3 regions of the Paenibacillus sp. 2TAB26 genome follow, and region 1 is predicted to be linked to each of the others. Evidence: riboswitches for the same ligand, from Rfam matches in the RefSeq annotation. Region 1 holds a riboswitch; each other region holds the start of a gene.

Region 1 (7,459 bases):
CGAGCATTTCTTTTTCCGACCCAATAGGCTTGGCTGGAGAAGATCATATGGCGAACTTCAGTTTCTTGATGCTCGTAAGAACAGATTTGTCCCCGAATGGGATGTATCGGAACAGAAAGTCCGAACCATCTTTCATATTCACCTGACCAAGCGCCCGCGCAGACGACTAGCCGATCGGCATGAACCTTCTTTATCATCGTTTCTGCTCGGACAGACGCTCCCCCGCTCTGTTGAACTGCAACCTCTTCAATTTTACCCGCATGGGATAGGATGACGACACCTAACCTCCGGCAAGCTTCTTCAAGCGCTGCAACAAGCTTTGGCGCGTAAACATGGCTCTCCTTTGGCGTAAATACGCCAGCAATTGCCGAATGAGCAAGCATCGGCTCCAGCTTCCTAAGCTGAGCTGCATCAATAAGCTGAGCTTCGGCTCCCCATTCATTTTGCCACTGCAATCTGGATTGTATGGGCAAAACGTCTGCTTCATGCATAAAAACGTTAATGCTTCCGCTCTGCACCCACTCCGTCGACATGCCGGATTGTTCCTCGATCGCTTTAATCCACGCCGGGTAGCTGCGGTGACTGTTTAGGCACAGCTGAAAAAATTGATCGGGCTGCTCCGTATTTTCTGAAAATGGAGCAAGCATGCCTGCCGCTGCGCCGGATGCTTGCCCTCCGAGTGCGCTTGGCTCAATGAGTGTTACGTTCATGCCTCTACGCGCCGACTCGAAGGCACAAGACAAACCAATAATGCCGCCTCCTAGTATAATTACCGATTGGGGCATTATTGTTCCCCTCCTGCGCTAACTCCTGTTTCAAATAATGAACCTGCCCAATCACTGCTTGCAGATGCATAACGTTTTTTCGGTATGCGGCCAGCCAGCCATGCCAATCGCCCTGCTTCAATCGCTAATCGAAATGCGCGAGCCATCATAATCGGGTCCTGTGCCTTAGCGATAGGCGTATTAGCCAAAATGCCGTCCGCACCTAGCTCCATCGCTTCCGCAGCATCCTTCGCCGATCCAATACCCGCATCGATGATGACTGGAACCCTCGACTGCTCCGCAATAAGTCCGAGGTTATAGGGATTGAGCAATCCGAGCCCAGATCCAATTGGCGATCCTCCAGGCATGATTGCTGAAGCTCCAGCTTCCTCTAATTTCCGGCATAGGATTGGGTCATCGGATGTATAAGGAAGAACGATAAAACCCTCGTTCGCAAGCTGCTCCGTAGCACGCAGCGTTTCTATAGGGTCAGGCAGAAGTGTTCGATGGTCTCCGCTGATTTCAACCTTAATCCAGTTGCCAAGCCCAGCTTCTCTCGCCAGACGCGCGATTCGAACAGCCTCCTCCGCTGTTCTCGCACCAGATGTATTCGGCAAATATTGCATTTGTCTATCTTCAAAGTGTTGAAGTACCGAATCATCCTCTACACTCTCTAGATTAACCCTTCTAACCGCGAACGTAATAACCTCCGAGCCCGACGCTTCAAGCGCCTGCTGCAGTACAGCAGGACTTGGAAATCGCCCCGTACCGAACAAAAAACGCGACCGCAGCGCATGTCCTCCAATAAGAAGGGTATCTTCATGATCCCAATTTCCCAAAATGTTCAGCCCCCTCCAACAAAATGTACAAGTTCTATAGAGCTTCCGCCAAGTAATTCAGTTTCAGCCCACCTTGCACGTTGTACGATCATACCGTTAAGCTCAATAACGAGCTTTTTATGTTGTTGTCCCAGCTGGACGACCAGTTCCTCCACTGTTTTAGCGCTGGTCTGCTCCTCGCGGCCATTAATCTTCACTATCTTAAAGGGAGGAACATATTCAGAACGGTGGGCATCGATTTTCTTTAAGAAAGCCTGACAAACACTAGCCGGGTCATTATGGCCAACAATGGCTGAAACTGCGCATATTCGTGTCGCTCCCGACGCTAGTACGACATCAACATTTTCAAGTGTGATACCTCCAATAGCCACGAACGGTATCGATATATGATGCGCTGCTTCCCTGACATAACTCGTAGTAACAGCCGTACGGCCCGGCTTTGTTTCGGTAGGATACACTGGCCCAACGCCGATATAATCGGCTCCCTCCTGTTCAGCAGCTAGTGCTTGCTGCAGGTTATGCGTGGATATGCCAATTATGCGGTCAGTACCAAGCCATTCTCTTGCTTTGGCAATTGGCATATCATCCTGACCTAAATGAACACCGTCAGCATCCGTCTCAAGAACAAGATCAGGATAATCATTAATGATAAGAGGCACTTTATATTTTCGCGTTAGTATTCGAAGGGCTTTGGCCTCTTCAAGCACCTCTTCCCTCGTCCCCGTTTTGTTGCGAAGCTGAACCATTTGAGCTCCGCCAATCAGCGCCTGCTCCATCACTTCAACGACTGATCTGCCAGGGTGATTAGATTTCGCTGTAATGGCGTAGAGCTTGAAGTTCCGCCAGCCTTGTCTACTCATTCTCAAACACAACCTTTCATCAAAAAAATCATTTATTTCCATTTCATAAGAACGTTTTAACGAGATTAATTGCATTCTCCGCATCCGCTGTGCCTTGCACAAGCACCCTTCCATCTGGGAAGAGAATCAGCTGCTCTCCGCTAGAGATCATCGCTTTCACTAAATACCGATTCACGGTGAGCGTGCAGCCAAGCGCTCGCAAAGTTTGCTCTACCTCTTTTAAATCAACCGGCTTGCCTAACGTCACCTGCACCGTATCCCTACCGCATAATACGGTAGAGCTTATTTGAGTATCTTCCACTCTATCAGCTTCAAAACAAAGCATGCCGTCAGTTGCTACATCAGGCGTTTGAGCACAGAATGGGCACTCGGTACTGAATGCCGGAAGCTCCGATTCCCGCATTCGGAATGACCATAGATCAATGCTCAACCACGTTTTACGCAGCGCCGAATTATTGCCAGTGAGCCATTTTATCGCCTCAGCTGCTTGCATAGATGCAATCCATTCAACCGCTGGAGCGAGTACGCCCACCGTATCGCAAGTATCGGCCTCCTGCTCCATATCATCTGCTCCGATTAAGCAGCGCAAGCAAGAAGTCTCTCCAGGAATTAATGTTGCCTGCATGCCCTGCGCCCCAGCCACCCCGCCATAAACAAATGGGATTCGCTGTCTAAAGCATTGGTCGCTGACCAGCAGCCTTGTCGCTGCATTATCCGTCCCATCAAGGACGAGATGAACTCCTCCGGCGAGAAATCCAATGTTCTGTGCATTCACATCCGCTACTGTCGCCATAATGTTTACACTGCTGTTAATTTGGCGAAGCCGATTGGCAGCGGCCACTGCTTTGGGCATCACTGCCAGAGCGTCCGCCTCGTCAAAAAGCATTTGGCGCTGCAAGTTGCTTGGCTCAACAAAATCCCTGTCTACCAGCCTAACTTCCCCGACACCAGCTCTTACCATATGCTGCGCAAGCGAAGCGCCTAATGCGCCAACACCGACGATAAGCACCGAGGCATCGGCCAGCTTCCGCTGGCCTGCCTCTCCAATGAAAGCAAATCTCGTTTGCCTCGAATAACGATCTGCAAAAGCATCAAGAACAGAATCAACCATAAATCTTGCTCCCTGCCGCCTTGAATGCATCTGATTTTTCCTTCATTCCCGCTTCAATGGCTTCCGTTGTTTCCATATCGTTTTGCGCGGCATACTCTCTTATATCTTGGGTGATTCGCATGCTGCAAAACTTCGGCCCGCACATGGAGCAGAAATGAGCGGATTTCGCAGCATCAGCTGGAAGCGTCTCATCGTGGTAAGCCATCGCACGCTCTGGATCAAGCGATAGATGGAATTGATCCCGCCAACGAAACTCGAATCGCGCTTTGGACAATGCATCATCACGCAGCTTCGCTCCACGGTGCCCTTTCGCCAAGTCAGCCGCATGCGCTGCGATTTTGTACGTAATAACGCCTTCCTTCACATCCTCCTTATTCGGAAGGCCAAGGTGCTCCTTCGGTGTTACATAACAAAGCATTGCCGTGCCGAACCATCCAATCATTGCAGCACCAATTGCCGAAGTAATATGATCATAGCCTGGCGCGATATCGGTCGTTAGCGGTCCTAATGTATAGAAAGGCGCTTCATCGCACACCTCTAGCTGACGATCCATATTTTCTTTGATCAAATGCATAGGCACATGGCCAGGGCCTTCAATCATCACTTGTACATCATGTTTCCATGCGATCTTCGTTAGCTCACCCAATGTATCCAGCTCAGCAAACTGAGCAGCGTCATTGGCATCTGCTATAGAACCGGGTCTCAGGCCGTCACCAAGCGAGAATGATACGTCGTATGCTTTCATAATTTCACAAATGTCTTCAAAATGCGTATATAGGAAATTCTCCTTATGGTGTGCCAGGCACCAAGCTGCCATAATTGATCCGCCTCGTGAGACAATACCCGTAACGCGCTTTGCCGTAAGTGGTATGTAGCGCAGCAGTACACCTGCATGAATCGTAAAATAGTCGATGCCCTGCTCGGCTTGTTCAATAAGCGTATCGCGGAATACTTCCCAGCAAAGGTCTTCTGCTTTGCCGTTCACTTTCTCCAGCGCCTGATAAATGGGTACTGTGCCAACCGGAACTGGTGAATTTCGCACGATCCACTCCCGCGTCGTATGGATGTTTTTCCCCGTGGACAAATCCATAATCGTATCGGCTCCCCAGCGCGTCGCCCAAGTCATCTTCTCCACTTCCTCTTCAATCGAAGAAGCTACAGCAGAGTTGCCGATATTAGCATTGATTTTAACGTGAAACTGCCGCCCAATAATCATCGGCTCACTTTCAGGATGGTTGATGTTAGTCGGAATAATGGCACGACCGGCTGCAATCTCGCTGCGTACAAATTCTGCACTCATCCCTTYGCGAATAGCGATGTATTCCATCTCAGAAGTAATGATCCCTTTGCGGGCGTAATGAAGCTGCGTAACATTTTGCCCTGTTTTGGCACGAAGCGGTTTCCTCGTTAACCCCGGGAATCGTTCCGCGCCTCGCTGCTCTGCTTTTTTAGCCGAAATAAATCCATTATCCTCCGGTTTGATTTCCCTGCCCTCATAGGGCTCTACATCACCACGCTGCAAGATCCATTCGCTGCGAATACCGGGCAAACCGCGCCGAACATCTGCCTCATACGTTTCATCGGTATAAGGACCGCTTGCATCATAAACTTTTACAGGTTCATTCGGCAGCTCTTCACCATTTCTGCCAGTACTAGCTTCAAGTGCAATTTCTCTCATCGGAACACGGATGTTTCCCTTTGAGCCCTCGACGTACACCTTGCGGCTGCCCGGAAGCGGAGTAGAAAAAATAGACATAACAAAAACCTCCTAATGGAATAATAGAATTCCTCCTGGAGGCATACGCAAGCATATGAGAAAGTTTAAAACACCGCTGCTATACAAGTAGCTAGGCTGCTACAAGAGCTGCAATTGCTGGAGCGTGCATGGCGGCCACAAAGCTTTATCGATTCACTGGCGCCAAACAAAAAAACCGCTCCAGCAAAGGAGCGGTCGAAGAGTGTCGTCATGCGAGTGTTATCTTGCAAGGGTTCCCCTTAAGCAGATAAAGTCATGCCGCATAAGCTGAGGCTTCAGCAGATTCCGGCAGAGCTTTCACGCGCAAAGCATAAACGCACAATCCCACTTTCCTACGCTGGCATAACCCAGATCAGGTTCAAAGGGACCAAAGCGATTCGCTTTATCTCAGCCATTACGGCGCCCCTAGTGGATTTCCTTGTTTGACTATACCGTTTAGTAAAGAAAGGTGTCAACCCTCTATTTTCCAAACCGCGGAAAAATACAGCCTGCTACAGTCCGCTTTCCTTCAGCAGCCTTACCCATCGATCTGCGGTGTGACGCCATGTAAATGTCTGCTCCACACGCTCGCGGCTGCGGCGCCCCAGCTTCTGCCTGAGCTGTTTATCGCGAAGCAGCAGATGCAGCTTTTCTCGCAGCTCTCGCTCGATATGAAGCTGATTGACCAAATAGCCCGTTTCGCCATTACGGATAATTTCTTTCATTCCGCCAGCACGTGTTGCGACTACCGGAACGCCGCAGGACATCGCCTCAACATTAACGAGCCCAAATGCCTCCCTCTGTCCAGATGGCACGACCGCTACATCGGCAACGAGCATCCAGCTGGGCACTTCCGAATGCGGCACGTAGGGCACAAAACGAACATGACCCGGACATTTGCGTCCAAGCTGTTCAAGCTTGCGCGCATAAGCCGTTTTGCGATGCGAGCCATAAAATGGGCTCCCTACGATGATAACAACGAGCTCCGGGTGGCTTTTAGCAAGCTGCGGCACGATATTGAGAAGATGATGAACGCCCTTAAGCGGAATAAGCCTCCCCATAAAAAGCACCACTTTTTTACCATTCAATCCTCTCTTTTGCCTTAAACTCTCCCGTTTAGCGGCTCCTTCGGAGGAATATTGTGAAGGAAACCTGGCCGTATCTACCCCAGGATAAATGACTCGCAGCTTCGAAGCGACCTCTGGCGCTTTCGACACTACAATTCGTCTTAGAAACTCGCTATTTACGATGATTCTATCTGCGGCCTGCAAGCACTTATGCAAGTTTGCAGAAGAAATATAGGAGGGTGAAATAAAGGTGGAGGAATGCAAATAAAGCCAGACTCGTTTGCCTGGATTCAATCGCTTCATCGTTAGCACAAATTGGGGACGATTCTCGACGTCGATGACGTGAGGAGAAAAACGGTGAACCGCATGTCCTACCTCTTGAATATATCGCTGCTTATTGCCCGCTGCAAACCGTTCACAAACAACACCGTTAAATTGTCCTTGACGAGGCAATCGCTTGCTCAGTCTTCCAAATATACGAGGTTCCGCGTAAGGCTTAAGCAGCGGGGCAAATTTCTCTACCACTCGCTCAACAGAGCTGCTTCCTGATGATGGAATCGGGAAGGAGCCTGGTGTTACAATTGCAACTTTAATAGGTGCCATTTATTCGTATGCCTCCTGCATGATCTGCTTTTTTTGCAGTATCATACGTATCTAGCAACGGCTTTGGCACGGCTTTTCCAAGGCTATAGCTTGAATTTCATTTGGAATAACCCAGCTCTTCGAGCTGCCATATAGATGATCACGACAAGCGGTCCGATGAATACACCGATAACACCGACGAGCTTGAAGCCGACATATAAACTTACAAGCGCTGACAATGAGCCAATTCCTACAGAATCACCGAGAATTTTAGGCTCTACGATGCGGCGGAATACGGTAATAACTAGAAATAGAATAATTAGCCCTACCCCTACAAATACATTGCCCGTCAGCAGCAAATAACTTCCCCATGGCACAAGTACAGAACCTGTTCCAAGAATCGGCATAATATCAACAATGATAATAAGCAGCGCGATAGCAAGCGGATATTTGACATTAAGTATGAGCAAACCGATCAGCGAAATGATGTAGGTGAGTGCA
Region 2 (7,459 bases), on a different contig from region 1:
CGTTTGCCGGATTGTAGTAAATTTTAATTTGTGAAATAACGGACGGGCAGCCCATCTCCGCCATCGCCTCGCTCATCGACTGTACGACGCTGAGCAGATGGCTCAGCTCACCCTCCATCGTCGTTTCAAGCGGTGCTACACGGTAAGGAACACCGGCCGCTTTAATAATATCAATGGCACGATCTACGTAGGGAATTACGCTCTCGCCGCCTGGTGTTGTCGGTAAAATTTGAATACTTACTAATGCGTTTGCCATTTGATTTCCTTCTTTCTCATCGTTGTAAGTGAGAACGGGCTTTCCCGCCCTCCGTATGTTCGAATAGCTTATTGTGGTAAAAATTCGTTCGTAAATGCCTTCTCCGCTTCAAGCTCCTTCTCCAGCAGCTTGTGCTCAAACATCCATGCTGCATAGTTTTCCCATACGCTTAGCTTCTGTTCGCCCCAGCGCGGTGCGTCATCCTGATATTTCGAGCTTAACCATTTTTGGCTGGCGCGCACAAGCTCCGCATTCAAATCCGGCTCTGCTTTTATTAAAATTTCTGCTGCATCCTCCGCATTGCTGATCGCGTATTGGTAGCCTTTGGATACGGCAGCAGTAAACGCTTTGACTGTTTCCGGCTTATTCTTAATCAAATCTTCGTTCGTCACGATTACCGGCGTATAATAATCCAGTTTGTCGCTGTAGTCTGTTAAATAAACCATATTGATCTTCTCGCCGCGCAGCTCTGCTTCCACGCCAGTCCATGCGTAGTAAATCCATGCAAAATCAATATCGCGTTTCACTGCCGTAAAGAAGTCGCCGTCGCCGATGCTTATCATATTTACTTTACTTACATCTGCGCCCTTCTCCTGCATAAGCGATTGAATGACCGCCTCCTCAACAGGAGCGCCCCAGCCGCCATACGTTTTGCCTTCAAATTTCTCAGGTGAATCGATTCCCTTTGCAAGCGGTGAAGCAAAACCTGAGGTATTGTGCTGAATGACAGCGGCGATCGATACGAGCGGCACGCCGGCAATTCTCGCCATCGTGACAGACTCCTGATAACTTACACCAAACTGCACATTGCCCGAAGCGACCATTTGATCGGCACCGCTTTGTCCTGGTTGAATAATTTCAACATCCAGACCTTGCTCCTTAAAAAAACCTTTATCTCTAGCTACATAAAGTCCGGTATGATTCGTATTTGGTGTCCAGTCGAGTACAACCTGCACCTTCTCTAGCGGCTTGTCCGCTGTTCCCTCTTGCTCTTTCGGCTGTTCGCCCTTGTTCCCAGCGCCACCGCCGCAGCCTGCCAGCGCCAATACGAACACTAGCATCGCGGCCACGATTTTCCACGACAAATGCCCTGTTTTTTTCTGATTCATGATGTTGTTCCCCTCTCCATGCTTCGATTCTTATAGGCGACGACTCCTCGTAGTATCCGGTTCCATGGCTGCATCATTCTAATCGCAACAAAAAAAAGCGTCCCCCTAATCCGGAGGACGCCATATCATTGGCTGTGCAGCTGTTTATACAGCAAATGCTTGATCAATTTGATCTCGCCTGCTTACTAAACAGAGCTTCTGTCCCTACGCTGGCATTATCCAGATCAGGTTTAACGGGTCGGAATTGTATAGAAAATCCCCTCTCAGCCGGCCTAACCAGCTCCCCGGAACATATTCGGTTTCGTCAATACCATTCATTGTATAGCAAAACCCGCATTTAATGCTAGTTTTTTTTGAAAATGATTATCATCAAGCCACGATACTCATCCTCTTACTATATACGGCAGCCAGAACGTGCAGCTCCTGCACCAGCTGTCATTGCCCTAAATCAATATGCTCATCCAGCCATTCAACCTTTGCTTCTTCAGCGGCCTTCGAACTTTCTAAGTCTGCCTTTCCTTTGGTCTCTGCTGCTGGAGCAAGGCGTCCATATACGAGCAAATAAGCGGCTGTCAGCTCTTTTGACATCTCTTCAGACGTTAGCTGCTCTAACAGATGGATGTATTCTAGCTGCTCCTGCGGTTTATTATCCGCACGTGTAATCTTCACATAGGTAAAACCGGCCTGCAAATAAAGCTGGCTAACTTGTTGTGCTGAGTACTGTGATGCCGCTTGATGCTGTGCTTGTGCATTAACAGGATCTAAATATTGCCGAATATTGTTGAAATAATAGCGATTGGCAAAGCACCCGACTAGCCAGCCGCCAGGTTTTAGAAGACGAACTAGATTTTTCATGGCTTGCGGTGTCCCGTATGCATGAGCATCTCCGATTACGATGCCGTCAAGACCTTCAGCAGGCAGCCTCCAATCCTTCGGATCATTCGAGCGGAATACAGTAATTCCCGAAGCTTCTGCTACTCTAGCCGCCAGCTCGTTACGCTCAACTCCGTACCATATTGCGGATGGGAATTGCTTTTTCATATGCAATATCGTAGCTCCGCACCCGCAGCCTATTTCCATAATCGAGCAATTCTCGCGTCTGTACTCATGCGATTCCCGCTCAATTACGGTGCTAAAATCCATTCTAATATACGTTGCATCACCAGGGTCAAAGCCCCATTTGGACATAAAAACAATGGCATTTTTTCTGAAGTTTTGTACATATTGTTCTGGCTCTGAGCTAAAGGAGATGCTCCCGTAATGATGAATAAACGTATCGCCGCACAGCATCAGCTTATATCCCGCCAGCCGGAGCCGCAGGCTATAATCATCATCTTCAAAGTTGCCGATACCGAAGATCTCGTCGAGCGATCCCGTTTTCTCCCATGCTTCTCTCCGCAGCAAAAGGCAGTAGCCGACCAGCTTCACGCGCTCCTCCCATTTTGTTCTGTCAGGGTTGGCATGCAGTGCCGAAGCAAACAGCTCCATTTCATCTATCGTCGTATAGGTGACCGGGATCGTCGTCCAGTAGGAAGCCGAATTCGTAACGGGGCTGACCGCCCCGATTCGTTCATCACTAAATAAGCAGCGCTTGAGACCGTCAAGCCAGCTTGGCGTTACGATTGTATCGTTATTTAGCAGCATCAGAAGATCGCCCGAGGCCGCGGCCAATCCTTGGTTGCAGCCCTTAGGAAAACCAGCATTGCTGCCATTGTCGATTACGATAATATCGCTCTCGCTTTTAGCCCATTTTACCGTATCATCCGTCGAACCATTATCTACAATAATCAGCTCATAGCTGCCTCTCTGCGTATGTCTCCGAATACTCTCCACACATTGCTTCGTGTATTCAAGCTTATTGTAGGTAACGAGAATAATGCTTGTCATGCAGCTATTGGCATCGCTCACGCGTATCCTCCTCAAGCAAGCATAAACGGCTCACTTACCCATAAAATATGTCAGCCTATCCGCTTGGGTGAGCACTGTGCGCAACTTTCAATCATGCAGCCTTTTTGTATTTCTTGCGTATTCCGACGAAAAGCATAAGCAGCGGCAGCACAATTTGGAACAACGGCGCAATCTTCAGCGTAACATCGAGTCCAATCCAAATATGGGAAGTATTATTGGCTTCGATAAACGACGCCCCATAAATAATGAGACCAATGGGCAGCACACAATATCGGTAGGCAATACCAGTGATCATATTGAACATGAATACCGATGCCATGTATAGCGCCGTCATTTTGACATATAGACCGATGAACAGAAGCAATGTTACAAGCACATCAAGCCTCTCCAATATATTAGCAAGCCTAATTAACTGCACAACCTCAAGCAGCGGCAGTGCTGTAAGCGAGGACAGCTCCGGCCCTAATACGCATAGCGTAATGATATTCATTAGAATTAGAAATAAAGATACGCCAATATAGGCCTTGTAAGTGACTGGCCCAATCCCTTTCTTCTCGCTCACGTGTTTCCAAAAAACGAAAAAAATAACCATTTGCCCAAATGGAAAAGATACTAAATCTGGAAAGGCCGCCTTCACGACAGGCCCAATTCCGTGTTCAAAAACGGGAAGCAAATGTGCTATTTTGGGCAACCTGGCAACAAACAGGAGCAAAATAATAAAAGCATAGCTGAGCGCTGCAATCGGAAATAGAAGCTGTACGACACGGACAAATACTTCCACTCCCTTGCTGACGGTATAAGCGGCGGCGCTCATAATCAGCAGCATAACAATCCATTTCGGGGTAAAGGTCAGCAGCGCCGTCATCGTAAGCTCCCCGACGTCCCGTACGTTGCGCATCGATTCATAAGCAAACCATAACGCGTGAAGTATGCCTACAAAGCCGCCGATCCATTTTCCGAAGTGTATAACATAAAGCTCAGCAAGCTCCGAATTCGGGGAACGCTTCTGCACCTGGACGTACATAACGATAAGCAGCAGACCAGCAATCGCAGCAAGCGTCATCGCCAGCCAAGCATCCTGCTTCGCCTGTATGCCGAGCTCGAACAAAGGGGTGCTGCCTATCAAAAAAACGATGATCAAAATCGAAAGCTGGTTTTTGCCAATCTGCTGCATAGGGTCTCCTTTCTGCTTATGTTATTGGTGGTCCTTTTCCTGCGCCTTCTTAAATCCACTTCCGCTAAGGCCAGTTGAATTCAAATTCACCTTAACTTTCATCTTTATTTCGATGTTCGAAAACTGCTCCGACCAGCTGCCCGACGTTTTTAACCATTGCTTTGGATATTTATTGTGAATGATCGTTCCGAAGCCGATTACATCTGCTTTATGCTTACTGACAGCGCTCCAGCCTTTTTGCATAATTGCGGCAATCTCGTCCTCAATCCGTTTTTGTATCTTCTCTATTTCTTTCGGATTCATGAGATCACCCTCGCAATTGTACTCCATCAGCGTTCCAGTCGCCTTTACGTTCAAATCCATCAGCCAATTGCCATCTGAAGATTTAGGAGTCTGCGTTGTATCCGAATGTGTGATGCGAATAGATGAGTTTTTCGGCTCGTTCTTGTCCGCTGAGCATGCGAATGAAACCGTCGTTTTTTTTACTTGATTTGCAAGCCACATCAGGCCTTGGCTTTCTTCGTTGTTGATCCAGCCTACCAGCTTGTCACCTTCAATAAGGCCCAGCTCAAACAATCTGACCTTTGAAGGTGTACTGGTGTACGCAAGCTGCCCTGCATTGTCCACACTTTCTTTCGTACCGGACACAATTAATCCGGGTATGCCAGTGGCCCTTGTCGTTCCCAGCAAATCAAGCAGTACTTTATGAATCGTCATTTGACGGAAGGCTGAGCTGTTCATCTCTTCATTATTGATCATGCGCTGTATGGCTGCGCCTGGAATTTTCTCAAGCGGAATCAATTGTTCGAGCATCCGGCGCGCGCTTCCCTTTGACAAGAAAACACTCACCGTCTCGCGGGAATCATGATTGCGCAAATAGGTGTCTAGGAGTGGTCCCAGTCCTTTGCGCGCAGCAGCCTGACCGATAATGACAATTTGATTATGTGCGAAATAGAGGCGCCGCGACGTCTCCTGGCTTGCTTTGCTGACCGCGCTTCTGAAGCTTTCCCCTTGCGTGGAAAAAACATGGACCGCCGCTGTGCTGTTGCTCGCGCTTTGACTGGAAATGGCTTCCGGTATGACCACTTGATACGACAACACCCATTTCCCATCCTTCCAATCAACGCCGGTAGCAGAAACAATCGCAATATCATTCAGCTCTATGCGATTCCAGCAGCCCGTTGCCAGCAAACAAATGAGCATCGGCAGCAGCAGCCTCCATTTTTTCATGGCAGGTTCCCCCTTTCATTACGCCTTATCGGAATGACGCTGTGCCTGCGGTTTTTTTCCGTTCGGCCGCCGCCTTGGATTACGCAGATTCAAATCTAGAGGTCGAAGCACGACCGCCCACCATGGCAGCCTGACGAACACGTCTCGCCATGGTCCTAGCTTTGTAGGACCTGGTGCCAGCGGAGACATATATGGCACTCCGAACGAGCGCAGCGATACCAAATGGATCAGCATAAACAATACAGAAATGAAAATGCCGAAAAACCCAAAAATACCGGCCATAATCATAAAGATAAAACGAATAATGCGAGATGTGGCCGCCATGTTGAATTCCGGCATTACAAAATTGGAAATCGCCGTAAAGGATACGATGATCACCATACCCGCTGACACGATGCCCGCCTGAACAGCCGACTGGCCGAGTACGAGAGCGCCCACGATAGATATGGCGGGCCCAATCGCCCGCGGCATTCGTAATCCTGCTTCTCGCAGCACCTCGAAAGTAACCTCCATCAACAGCGCCTCAACCAGTCCAGGGAACGGAATCCCTTCTCGCTGCGCCGCTAGACTAATGAGCAGCGTTGTCGGAAGCATCTCCTGATGAAAGGTTGTAACTGCGATATACAAGGCAGGCAGCAGAATGGACACGATATATGAACCGTAACGGATGAGACGAACGAAGGATGCAATATCATATCGTTGATAATAATCCTCTGGCGATTGAAAAAACGAAAAAAATGTAGTCGGGGCCATTAAGACCATAGGCGAGCCGTCTATCATTACCGCTACTCTTCCCTCCAGCAGCGCTGCTGCCACGGAGTCCGGCCTCTCTGTATTTGAAAGCGTTGGAAACAGCGTGAACGTATCATCTTGAATAAACTCTTCCACGTATCCGCTCTCCAGCACACCGTCAATGTCAATGGCCGCCAGTCTGCGGTAAACCTCCTTAACGATCCCTTCATCTGCTATTCCATGCAAATACATAACAGCTACGTTCGTATGCGTTTGCTGACCGATCTTGTGCACCTGCACATGAAGGTCAGAGGAACGTATTATGCGCCTGACCAAGCTGATGTTCGTTTGAATATTTTCTACAAAAGCATGCTGCGGACCACGAATCACGGTCTGTGTCTGAGGAATCGTAACACTGCGCTGTTCGCCGCCGTTCACATCCGCCGTCAGCGCTTCCGCGCTGCCATCCGCCATAATGACACATAATCCGTCCGTCATATATTGGAGTGCATACTCCAATGTGTCCACACTCTGTACCGAGCCGATTGAAACGACGCAGCTGCGAAGCGCTTCCAGCAGCTTGCTTCCCTTCACATGAGCATGCTGCGGCAGCCTCATTGACATTAACGGCTCCATGACACTCTCATTAATGATTTGCGAGTTCACGATTCCATCCACATAAATAATGGCAATCTCACGTTCTGGAGCCGCATCGCTGCGAAACATTCGGATTACGATATCCGTGCTGTTGCCGAAGCAATCGCGAATGGTTTTGACATTCGCATGCAGCGACGGACTAAACGGCGTTAGCCTACCTGTGTTTTGTTTGTTCATAACGGCACCCTTCGTTTCCATGTTGCTTCTATTTTGGCGCATTATGGATGTAAATATGTACTGTCCTATTTGTGATTGGTTTTCGTGCTGCTCCGCGTATAGCATTCGTACGCCTAATTGGACTGCGAAGCTGTTCCCAACCAAACCTTGTCAATAATAACCACAAATAACCTCTAGTATAAGAACGTGCGTTCTGTATATAATAAGAACAAACGT
Region 3 (7,459 bases), on a different contig from region 1:
AGTGAAGAGGCTGGAAAATGCCAGCAGCTTCATGGCCATACGTATTATGCGAATGTAACAGTTGCAGGCGATGAGCTTGACGAGGCAGGTTTTCTTGTCAACTTCGCCATAATTAAAAGGTTGATTCATGATCGTTTTGACCATTCTTTGCTTAATGACGACAACGAACACTTTAGCAATGTGTTGCCTGATCGTTTTCCTACGACTGAAGTGGTAGCACGAACGATTAGCGACATCGTTCAGCGCCATTTGGATGGTACTGTAAATCGTCCGCAATGCGTTCAAGTCTTTTTGCGTGAAACGCCGACGAGCTATTGTATTTATCGTCCGAAGCGGGAGGCGTTCTAATGATGCCATCCAATAAACGAATTCCTGTAATGGAAATTTTCGGTCCAACGGTCCAAGGAGAAGGTATGGTTATTGGCCGGAAAACGATGTTCGTTCGTACCGCTGGCTGCGATTACAGCTGCTCTTGGTGCGATTCGGCATTTACTTGGGACGGCAGCGGCAAGGAAGATATTCGCATGCTGACCGCATTTGAAATAATAGAGCAATTAAAAGAAATAGGTGGAAATACGTTTGAGCATGTGACGATTTCCGGCGGCAATCCCGCATTGCTCCCGCAGCTGGGTGAATTTGTTGATGAGCTCCATAAACAAAACATCAGCGTTGCACTGGAGACACAAGGGAGTCGTTGGCAGGACTGGTTTTGGTCGATTGATGAGCTCACTTTGTCGCCTAAGCCGCCGAGCTCTGGCATGAAGACAGACTGGTCAAAGCTCGATGAAATCGTGTCCAACCTGAATCGGAAATCAACTAACTTTTGCTTAAAAACAGTCGTTTTCGACGAGGATGATCTAGAGTACGCGACATACATTCACCTCAGGTATCCAATGGTTCCATTTTATTTGCAGGCAGGCAATGCAAACTTGCAGGAAACAGAGCCGCAGCTCATGCTTCCTTATTTATTGGAGCGTTATGAATGGCTAATTGAGAAGGTTATGCCGAATCAGGATTTAAAGCGGGTGCACGTTCTGCCGCAGCTTCATACCTGGGTATGGGGCAATAAAAAAGGCGTTTAATTCAAAACAGCTGAGAGAGGCGGAAACGAGCATGGAAGGAAGAAGCAAAGAGGAACTGAGCGGTGTGACGCTGCTAGGCAATCAAGGAACACAATATTTGTTTAACTATGCACCGGAAATTTTGGAGGCCTTTGATAATAAACATCCAAATCGCGATTATTTCGTGAAATTCAATTGTCCGGAATTTACGAGTCTTTGCCCGATGACGGGACAGCCGGATTTTGCAACCATTTATATATCATATATTCCAGGTGACAAAATGGTAGAGAGCAAGTCGCTTAAGCTGTATTTGTTCAGCTTCCGCAATCACGGTGATTTCCACGAGGATTGCATGAACATTATCATGAATGATTTAATTGCGCTGATGAGTCCAAGATATATAGAAGTTTGGGGCAAATTCACACCTCGTGGCGGCATATCCATCGATCCGTATTGCAATTATGGCCAGCCTGGCACAAAATATGAGCAAATGGCTGAGCATCGTCTCATGAATCATGATTTGTACCCAGAGAAAGTGGATAATCGTTAATTTAGAATTGCAGCTCAAATTAGTAAAAGAGATACATTTATGATAGATTTTTCTGAATTGCCCGACTAAGGTCTAGGTGAATTTCATGCCTGAAGTCCATTTCAATTATTCTATTAAAGTCTATACTTAGTTTAGAGTTATTAGAGAATAGGTGGACAAACGATGATTAAAAATGCGATTTGTATGTCTGTACTGCTTTGCACCATAGCATCTGCATTAACGAACTTTGGAGTATCTCCCGTTCGAGCGCTTGCAGCTCCAAGCGCGTCACAAGCTGAATATATTAGTATAGATAATATGATTGAGCCCTTCTTGTTGCAGCCAAAGCAGGATGAAAAGGCATGAAGGCTGTTTTAACACAAGCCTAAACTTGCATGAAAGCATGACTAATTAGTAAACGCCGCGACCTATATGGAAGCGGCGTTTGCTGTTTCTAATAGAATACAATCAGCTCAAGCGCTGTCTGTCCCTATAAGCAAAATGATTGGTTGGGCCATGTCCGCTCCCAATCCCCAGCTTATCTTCAATAGCGGCTTGAATGAAGGCTTTGGCAGTTCTTATAGCTTCAAGTACAGGTTTGCCTTGAGCAATTTCTGCAGCAATCGCAGCGGAGAAAGTGCATCCAGTGCCGTGAGTATGCTTAGTGTCGATACGTTTGCTTTCCAAATATACAAATTGTTCTCCATCGTAGATGAGATCAACGAGCGGTTCGCTGCTTGAACCGTGGCCGCCCTTAATGACAACATAGCGGGAGCCCATCTGATGCAATATTCGGGCCGCTTCCTCTCGATCGCTTAACGTCCGGATCGGGATTCTTGCGATAAGCTCAGCTTCTGGAATGTTAGGAGTCGTTATAAGCGCGAGCGGCAGCAAATACGTAATCAGTGTCTGAATAGCTTCTTGCTGAAGCAGAGATGAGCCGCCTTTCGCCACCATGACAGGATCAATGATGAGATTATGCCAGTTATATTGCTTTACTTTCATTGCAACGATCTTTATAATCTCTGCGCTGAACAGCATGCCTGTCTTAACTGCGGATGGCTCCAGATCCTCGCCGATCGAATCGAGCTGGCAGCTAACAGCCTCAGCATCCAGCGGGTAGATGCCCTGAACGCCAAGCGTATTCTGCGCAGTCACTGCGGTAATAACCGACATGCCGTAGGTGCCGAGCTCTTGAAATGTTTTTAGATCAGCTTGAATACCTGCGCCGCCGCCGGAGTCCGAGCCTGCAATCGTAAGTGCTTGATATCTTCCCATCCGTGCATCTCCTTCGAAAGAGTAGAATTAATTTACAAGTTTGAAAAAGCATCCTCAGCCTTTATATTGTCTGGCAGCAAGTCGTTATCGACGAGCCAATCCCTAACATTAGACCAAGAAGCAGGCTCCTGATATCCAAATGATTGCTTCCCTGCATCCATGAGAGGCAGAAGAATGTCCAAGCTTTTTGTCTCGATTACTTGATCGAGAGGGGAGGTCTGGTTCTCATGCTCAAATAAAATCGACAACGATTTTTGTTTATTTTCAGCTACAAATTGTTGACCCTCCGTAATGGCTGCGATGAAGCTTTTGAACAACGCCTGCTTCTCAGCTAGTCCTTGATCACTTGCTACAAGCACAAGCTCGTAATAATCCGGCACGCCAAAATCAGTTGGGTTTATCGCCGTCATGGGATGCCCTTCCTTGGCAAGCAGCAATTGCTCATGATTAATAAATCCACCGATGATCGCATCTACCTTATTGGTTGCTATAGCCGGAATAAAGGAAAAACCAACGTCAATCATTTCCACATTTTGCGGGTCGCCGCCGTCATGCTTAATCATGGTGCGCATCATTGCTTCATACAGAGGGATGGAGGAGAAGCCGACCTTTTTACCAACAAGTTCCTTGGGTGATTTGGCGCTTCCGCCTTCTGGTACCATTAGATGATTAAGTGGATGCCTGACGATTGCTGCAATGGATTTAACAGGAATTTCCTCGCCGCGAGCCATCAATACCTGTGGCTGGTAGCTGAGCGCCAAATCAACCTTGCCGGCAGCCACTAGCTTCAATGCATCATTCGTATCCGCGGGCATTTGAATGTTGACCTCTAAACCATGCTTCGCAAAATAACCGTTTGTTTGAGCCGCATAGAGGAAGGAATGCACCGCATTTGGATACCAGTCGAGCATAATGCTAATAGTCTGAGGATTCTGTTTTGCCGTAGTGTCCTCGGGTTTGTTTTCAGTTGGGACAGCGTTGCTGCTGCACCCGTTAAGTACGAGCAGCAGAGAAGCAAGCATCGGAATAATCCATTTCATTTTTGCTTTGATGATCATGTATTGAACCTCTTTCTCTTTAGTATTGATTTCTCCAATAGGACAATGGCAGCAAATAATAAGATGCCAATGAGGGATAGCAGAAAAACGGATGCAAACATGGAGTCGGCGTTCAAATTGCTGGACATTCGGCGGCTATAGTAGCCTAGGCCTTCACTGCCTCCAAGCCATTCACCGATGGTGGCGCCTACAACGCAATAAACGATCGATAACTTAAGTCCTGAGAAGAAGGACGGTAGGGCGATGGGGACTTGTATTTTTCTGAAAATACCCCAGCGCGTTGCTCCCATTGTGAGCAGCAGCTCTTCATATTCGCTACCGCTTTTCTTAAGCCCGTCATAGGTGCTCACAACGATAGGGAAAAAAGCAGTCAAAAAAACAACAGCGACCTTGCTCCAAATCGTATAGCCAAACCACATAATGAAAATTGGAGACAGAGCGATAAGCGGGATGGTCTGACTGATGACGACAAACGGGTACAGCGCCTTCTCCAGTATTCGGAAAGTGTGCATGCCTGCTGCGAGCGTAGTCCCAATAATAATCGACAATAGAAAACCGAGGGACACTTCTTTAAGCGTAGCCAGCAGATGGTTGCCAAGCAGCAGATGGCCATCTTCGATTAATGCCTGAGCTATTGAGCTAGGTGACGGCAGTATGTAGGGTGGAACCAATCCGAGCTGTACGACCGCTTGCCAAACGAGCAGTAAGCTAATGAGCAGCAGTATGAATAGTCCGTAATGGCTCAGCCACTGGTTAATTAGAGGTTTGCGCATGCAGTCTTCGCTCCAAATCTTGCCGCAGCTTGATGAAGTCGGGTTCGTAATTTTGCTCATAGTGTCTTGGTCTCGGCAAAGGAACGACTATTTCCTGTATCCCTTGCGCCTCGTTAGCTGCACTTGGCAATAAATAAATGCGGTCGCTCAGCAATATCGCTTCCTCAAGATCATGTGTGATAAAGAGTACTGTTTTTCCAAGGTCGCTCCACAGCTCTAGCAGCCACTTATGCATACCGCGTTTGGTCATGGCGTCAAGCGCGCCAAACGGTTCGTCCAGCAGCAGCAGCTCTTGTCCGGTTACTAGTGTGCGCAGAAAAGCTGCCCGCTGTCGCATGCCGCCTGACAACTCGTCAGGGTAAGCTTGTTCATAGCCTGCCAGTCCGAAGCGCTCTAGCAGCTCCAAGATTTGGATCGTGTTATAATGGGGATTGCTGCGTGTCATCTCAAGTGGAAGCAGACAATTGCCGAGTATTGTTCTCCATGGCAGAAGAAGATCCTTTTGCGGCATATAAGCAATCTTGCCGAGACGATTGGGGGTAGGCTTGCCATGCAGCCTAATTTCGCCTAGGCTAGGCTGAAGCAATCCAGCCATGAGCTTAAAGAGCGTGCTTTTGCCTGAGCCGCTAGCACCGATGATAGAGACAAACTCACCTGAGTAGGCTTGAAGCGAAAGATTAGACAGTATAGATGTTTCAGCAAGCTTGTCGTAGGTGTAGCTTACTTGGTGAAGTGAGATTATAGCTGTAATACGCATCCCTCCGTAAACAAATAAAGACCCACCCATTTCCGAGGGGAAATGAGCGGGTCTAACGATCACACAAGGCTTGCGCGCATGAATGAATGCTTTGCTGCTCCACTTCCCTCCGCTGGAATGATCCAGATCAGGTTCCAAGGGTCCGGAGCAGATGCTCCATCTCAGCCGTTAGGCTCCCCTAGTGAAATAAATAGATTTATATGCAATTTGTATTTTATCTACTATAGCATACACTGGATAGATGTAAACCATAATTATCCGAAAAGGCGTTGGACAAATGAAAAATTTACTCGTAACGGGCTACCGAGCGCATGAGCTTAATATTTTTAGCCAGAAGCATGAGGGCATTGTTTATATAAAAAAAGCGCTGACAGGCAAGCTGGTTCCGCTTATAGAAGATGGGCTTGAGTGGGTGATTACCCCGGGTCAATATGGCGTGGATTTGTGGGCGTGCGAGGTCGTTATTGCGCTGAAGGAAATTTATCCTCATTTGAGACTTTCAATTATTTCGGCATACAGCAATCCGGAAGAGAAATGGAAGGATGATAAAAAGGAGTTTTATCAGCAGGTTTTAAAAGGGGTCGATTATTACGCTTCGGTCAGCAACCAGCCGTATAATGGCATTTGGCAGTTTACGGCTAGGGACGAGCTGCTGTTTCGGAAAACGGACGGTATTTTGCTCGTTTATGATGAGGATGCAGGCGAGGGCAGCCCCAAGTTTTTTAAAGAAAAAGCGTTAAAGAAACAGCAGGCTGAGGGCTATGGTTATTTCAGCATAAGCTCGGAGGACATTCAGAGCATTGCGGATGATGACAACCTGTATTCGGAAAATTAACGATGCATGGGAGTTGAGTAAGAGGAGTTTATTTCATGCTGGCAGGCAGAGACCTGTCAGCTTTTTTTATGCGCAAAGCTGACAGTTTGTATTTTCGAGATTATTGTGTTTGACAAATAATAGGTGGCGTATTATTATCTGATTAGATAAACATCTAATTAGACGAAAGTTAAATTTGTTTGGTGGAGGAAGAGGTGGCGAACGGTGCAATTAGATAAGGTGGTAGCCTATCATAAGGCATTATCCGATCCGACGAGAATTAAATTGTTGATTATGCTGGCTGAAGGTGAGCTTAACGGACAGGTGCTCGCAGAGAAATTAGGCGTGACGCCTGCTACGATTACGCATCATGCAACCAAATTAAGAGAGGCCAGCTTAATTAATGAACGCAGAGAGAAAAATACGATTTATTTTTCGTTGAACCATTATTTTATTAAGAGCAACGCTAATGCGGCGGCGGAGCTCATTTATCGGAATGCAGGCACAGAGAAGGGAGTGGACGACATGGAGGACAGCAATAAGAAACTGAAGGATTCAGTCATCCGCAACTTTTTTACAGCTGAGGGTAAGCTGAAGCATATGCCGGCTCAGCATAAGAAAAAATTGATCGTGCTTCAGCATATGGTTTCTCATTTGACGAGAGGGAAACAGTATACAGAGAAGGAAATTAACGAATTTATCAAAGGTTATCATGACGACTTCGCGACCATTCGCAGAGAGTTCATTATGCATCAACTAATGTTTAGAGAAAATGATATTTACGAATTGAATCCCCAAGAAATATGGGCGAAGTGGGAGATTCTTTCGTAAGCGGAAGTTGTTTATGATAATAACGGACATCAGATGCCTTATTTGCTTTATTCCTCTTCTATTGGCATTGGTTGCGGACATGAAGGCCGTTATTTGGCTCTAATCGTTATAAAAGGCTGCGATTTCTGCCAAATAACGGACTCTATGTCCGATAGAATCTAATTTAGCCTTTAATATTGCAAATAAGGGCTTCTATGTCCGTTAGAAGTAAAACTGAACTCATCGAGCGGCTGCTGTGCTACTGCGTCATAAAGGAAAAGTAATTTTTTTATCGAATGTAGTAACTTCTGAAGGATATCTGAAAGATAAAGTACATAATAAGAGTGGATTACAAAAGGAGCGAATACATATGACGTTG

Evidence for each region. A riboswitch is a leader RNA that binds a small molecule or an ion and turns the genes downstream of it on or off. The one in region 1 is predicted to bind thiamine pyrophosphate.
Region 2: it holds a riboswitch for thiamine pyrophosphate, as region 1 does, so the genes downstream of both, AB4Z50_RS20395 (ABC transporter substrate-binding protein) here and thiC (phosphomethylpyrimidine synthase ThiC) in region 1, are expected to answer to the same signal.
Region 3: it holds a riboswitch for thiamine pyrophosphate, as region 1 does, so the genes downstream of both, AB4Z50_RS17985 (ABC transporter ATP-binding protein) here and thiC (phosphomethylpyrimidine synthase ThiC) in region 1, are expected to answer to the same signal.

What each region holds. Positions count from the first base shown of each region.
Region 1 is NZ_JBFRGC010000037.1:8,175-15,633, forward strand. It holds gene thiO (glycine oxidase ThiO) at 1-785, opposite strand, end outside; gene AB4Z50_RS30975 (thiazole synthase) at 785-1,603, opposite strand; gene thiE (thiamine phosphate synthase) at 1,609-2,505, opposite strand; gene AB4Z50_RS30985 (ThiF family adenylyltransferase) at 2,507-3,574, opposite strand; gene thiC (phosphomethylpyrimidine synthase ThiC) at 3,567-5,330, opposite strand; gene AB4Z50_RS30995 (hypothetical protein) at 5,459-5,581, shown strand; TPP riboswitch at 5,643-5,747, opposite strand; gene AB4Z50_RS31000 (glycosyltransferase family 4 protein) at 5,822-6,979, opposite strand; gene ytvI (sporulation integral membrane protein YtvI) at 7,063-7,459, opposite strand, start outside.
Region 2 is NZ_JBFRGC010000017.1:152,410-159,868, forward strand. It holds gene AB4Z50_RS20390 (thiamine-binding protein) at 1-256, opposite strand, end outside; gene AB4Z50_RS20395 (ABC transporter substrate-binding protein) at 325-1,365, opposite strand; TPP riboswitch at 1,550-1,662, opposite strand; gene AB4Z50_RS20400 (glycosyltransferase) at 1,801-3,273, opposite strand; gene AB4Z50_RS20405 (GerAB/ArcD/ProY family transporter) at 3,365-4,447, opposite strand; gene AB4Z50_RS20410 (Ger(x)C family spore germination protein) at 4,469-5,677, opposite strand; gene AB4Z50_RS20415 (spore germination protein) at 5,696-7,243, opposite strand.
Region 3 is NZ_JBFRGC010000015.1:10,538-17,996, forward strand. It holds gene queD (6-carboxytetrahydropterin synthase QueD) at 1-348, shown strand, start outside; gene queE (7-carboxy-7-deazaguanine synthase QueE) at 348-1,082, shown strand; gene queF (preQ(1) synthase) at 1,114-1,611, shown strand; gene AB4Z50_RS17965 (hypothetical protein) at 1,774-1,956, shown strand; gene thiD (bifunctional hydroxymethylpyrimidine kinase/phosphomethylpyrimidine kinase) at 2,059-2,868, opposite strand; gene AB4Z50_RS17975 (ABC transporter substrate-binding protein) at 2,901-3,926, opposite strand; gene AB4Z50_RS17980 (ABC transporter permease) at 3,923-4,699, opposite strand; gene AB4Z50_RS17985 (ABC transporter ATP-binding protein) at 4,680-5,519, opposite strand; TPP riboswitch at 5,544-5,646, opposite strand; gene AB4Z50_RS17990 (DUF1273 domain-containing protein) at 5,734-6,291, shown strand; gene AB4Z50_RS17995 (metalloregulator ArsR/SmtB family transcription factor) at 6,496-7,101, shown strand; gene AB4Z50_RS18000 (DUF6855 family protein) at 7,451-7,459, shown strand, end outside.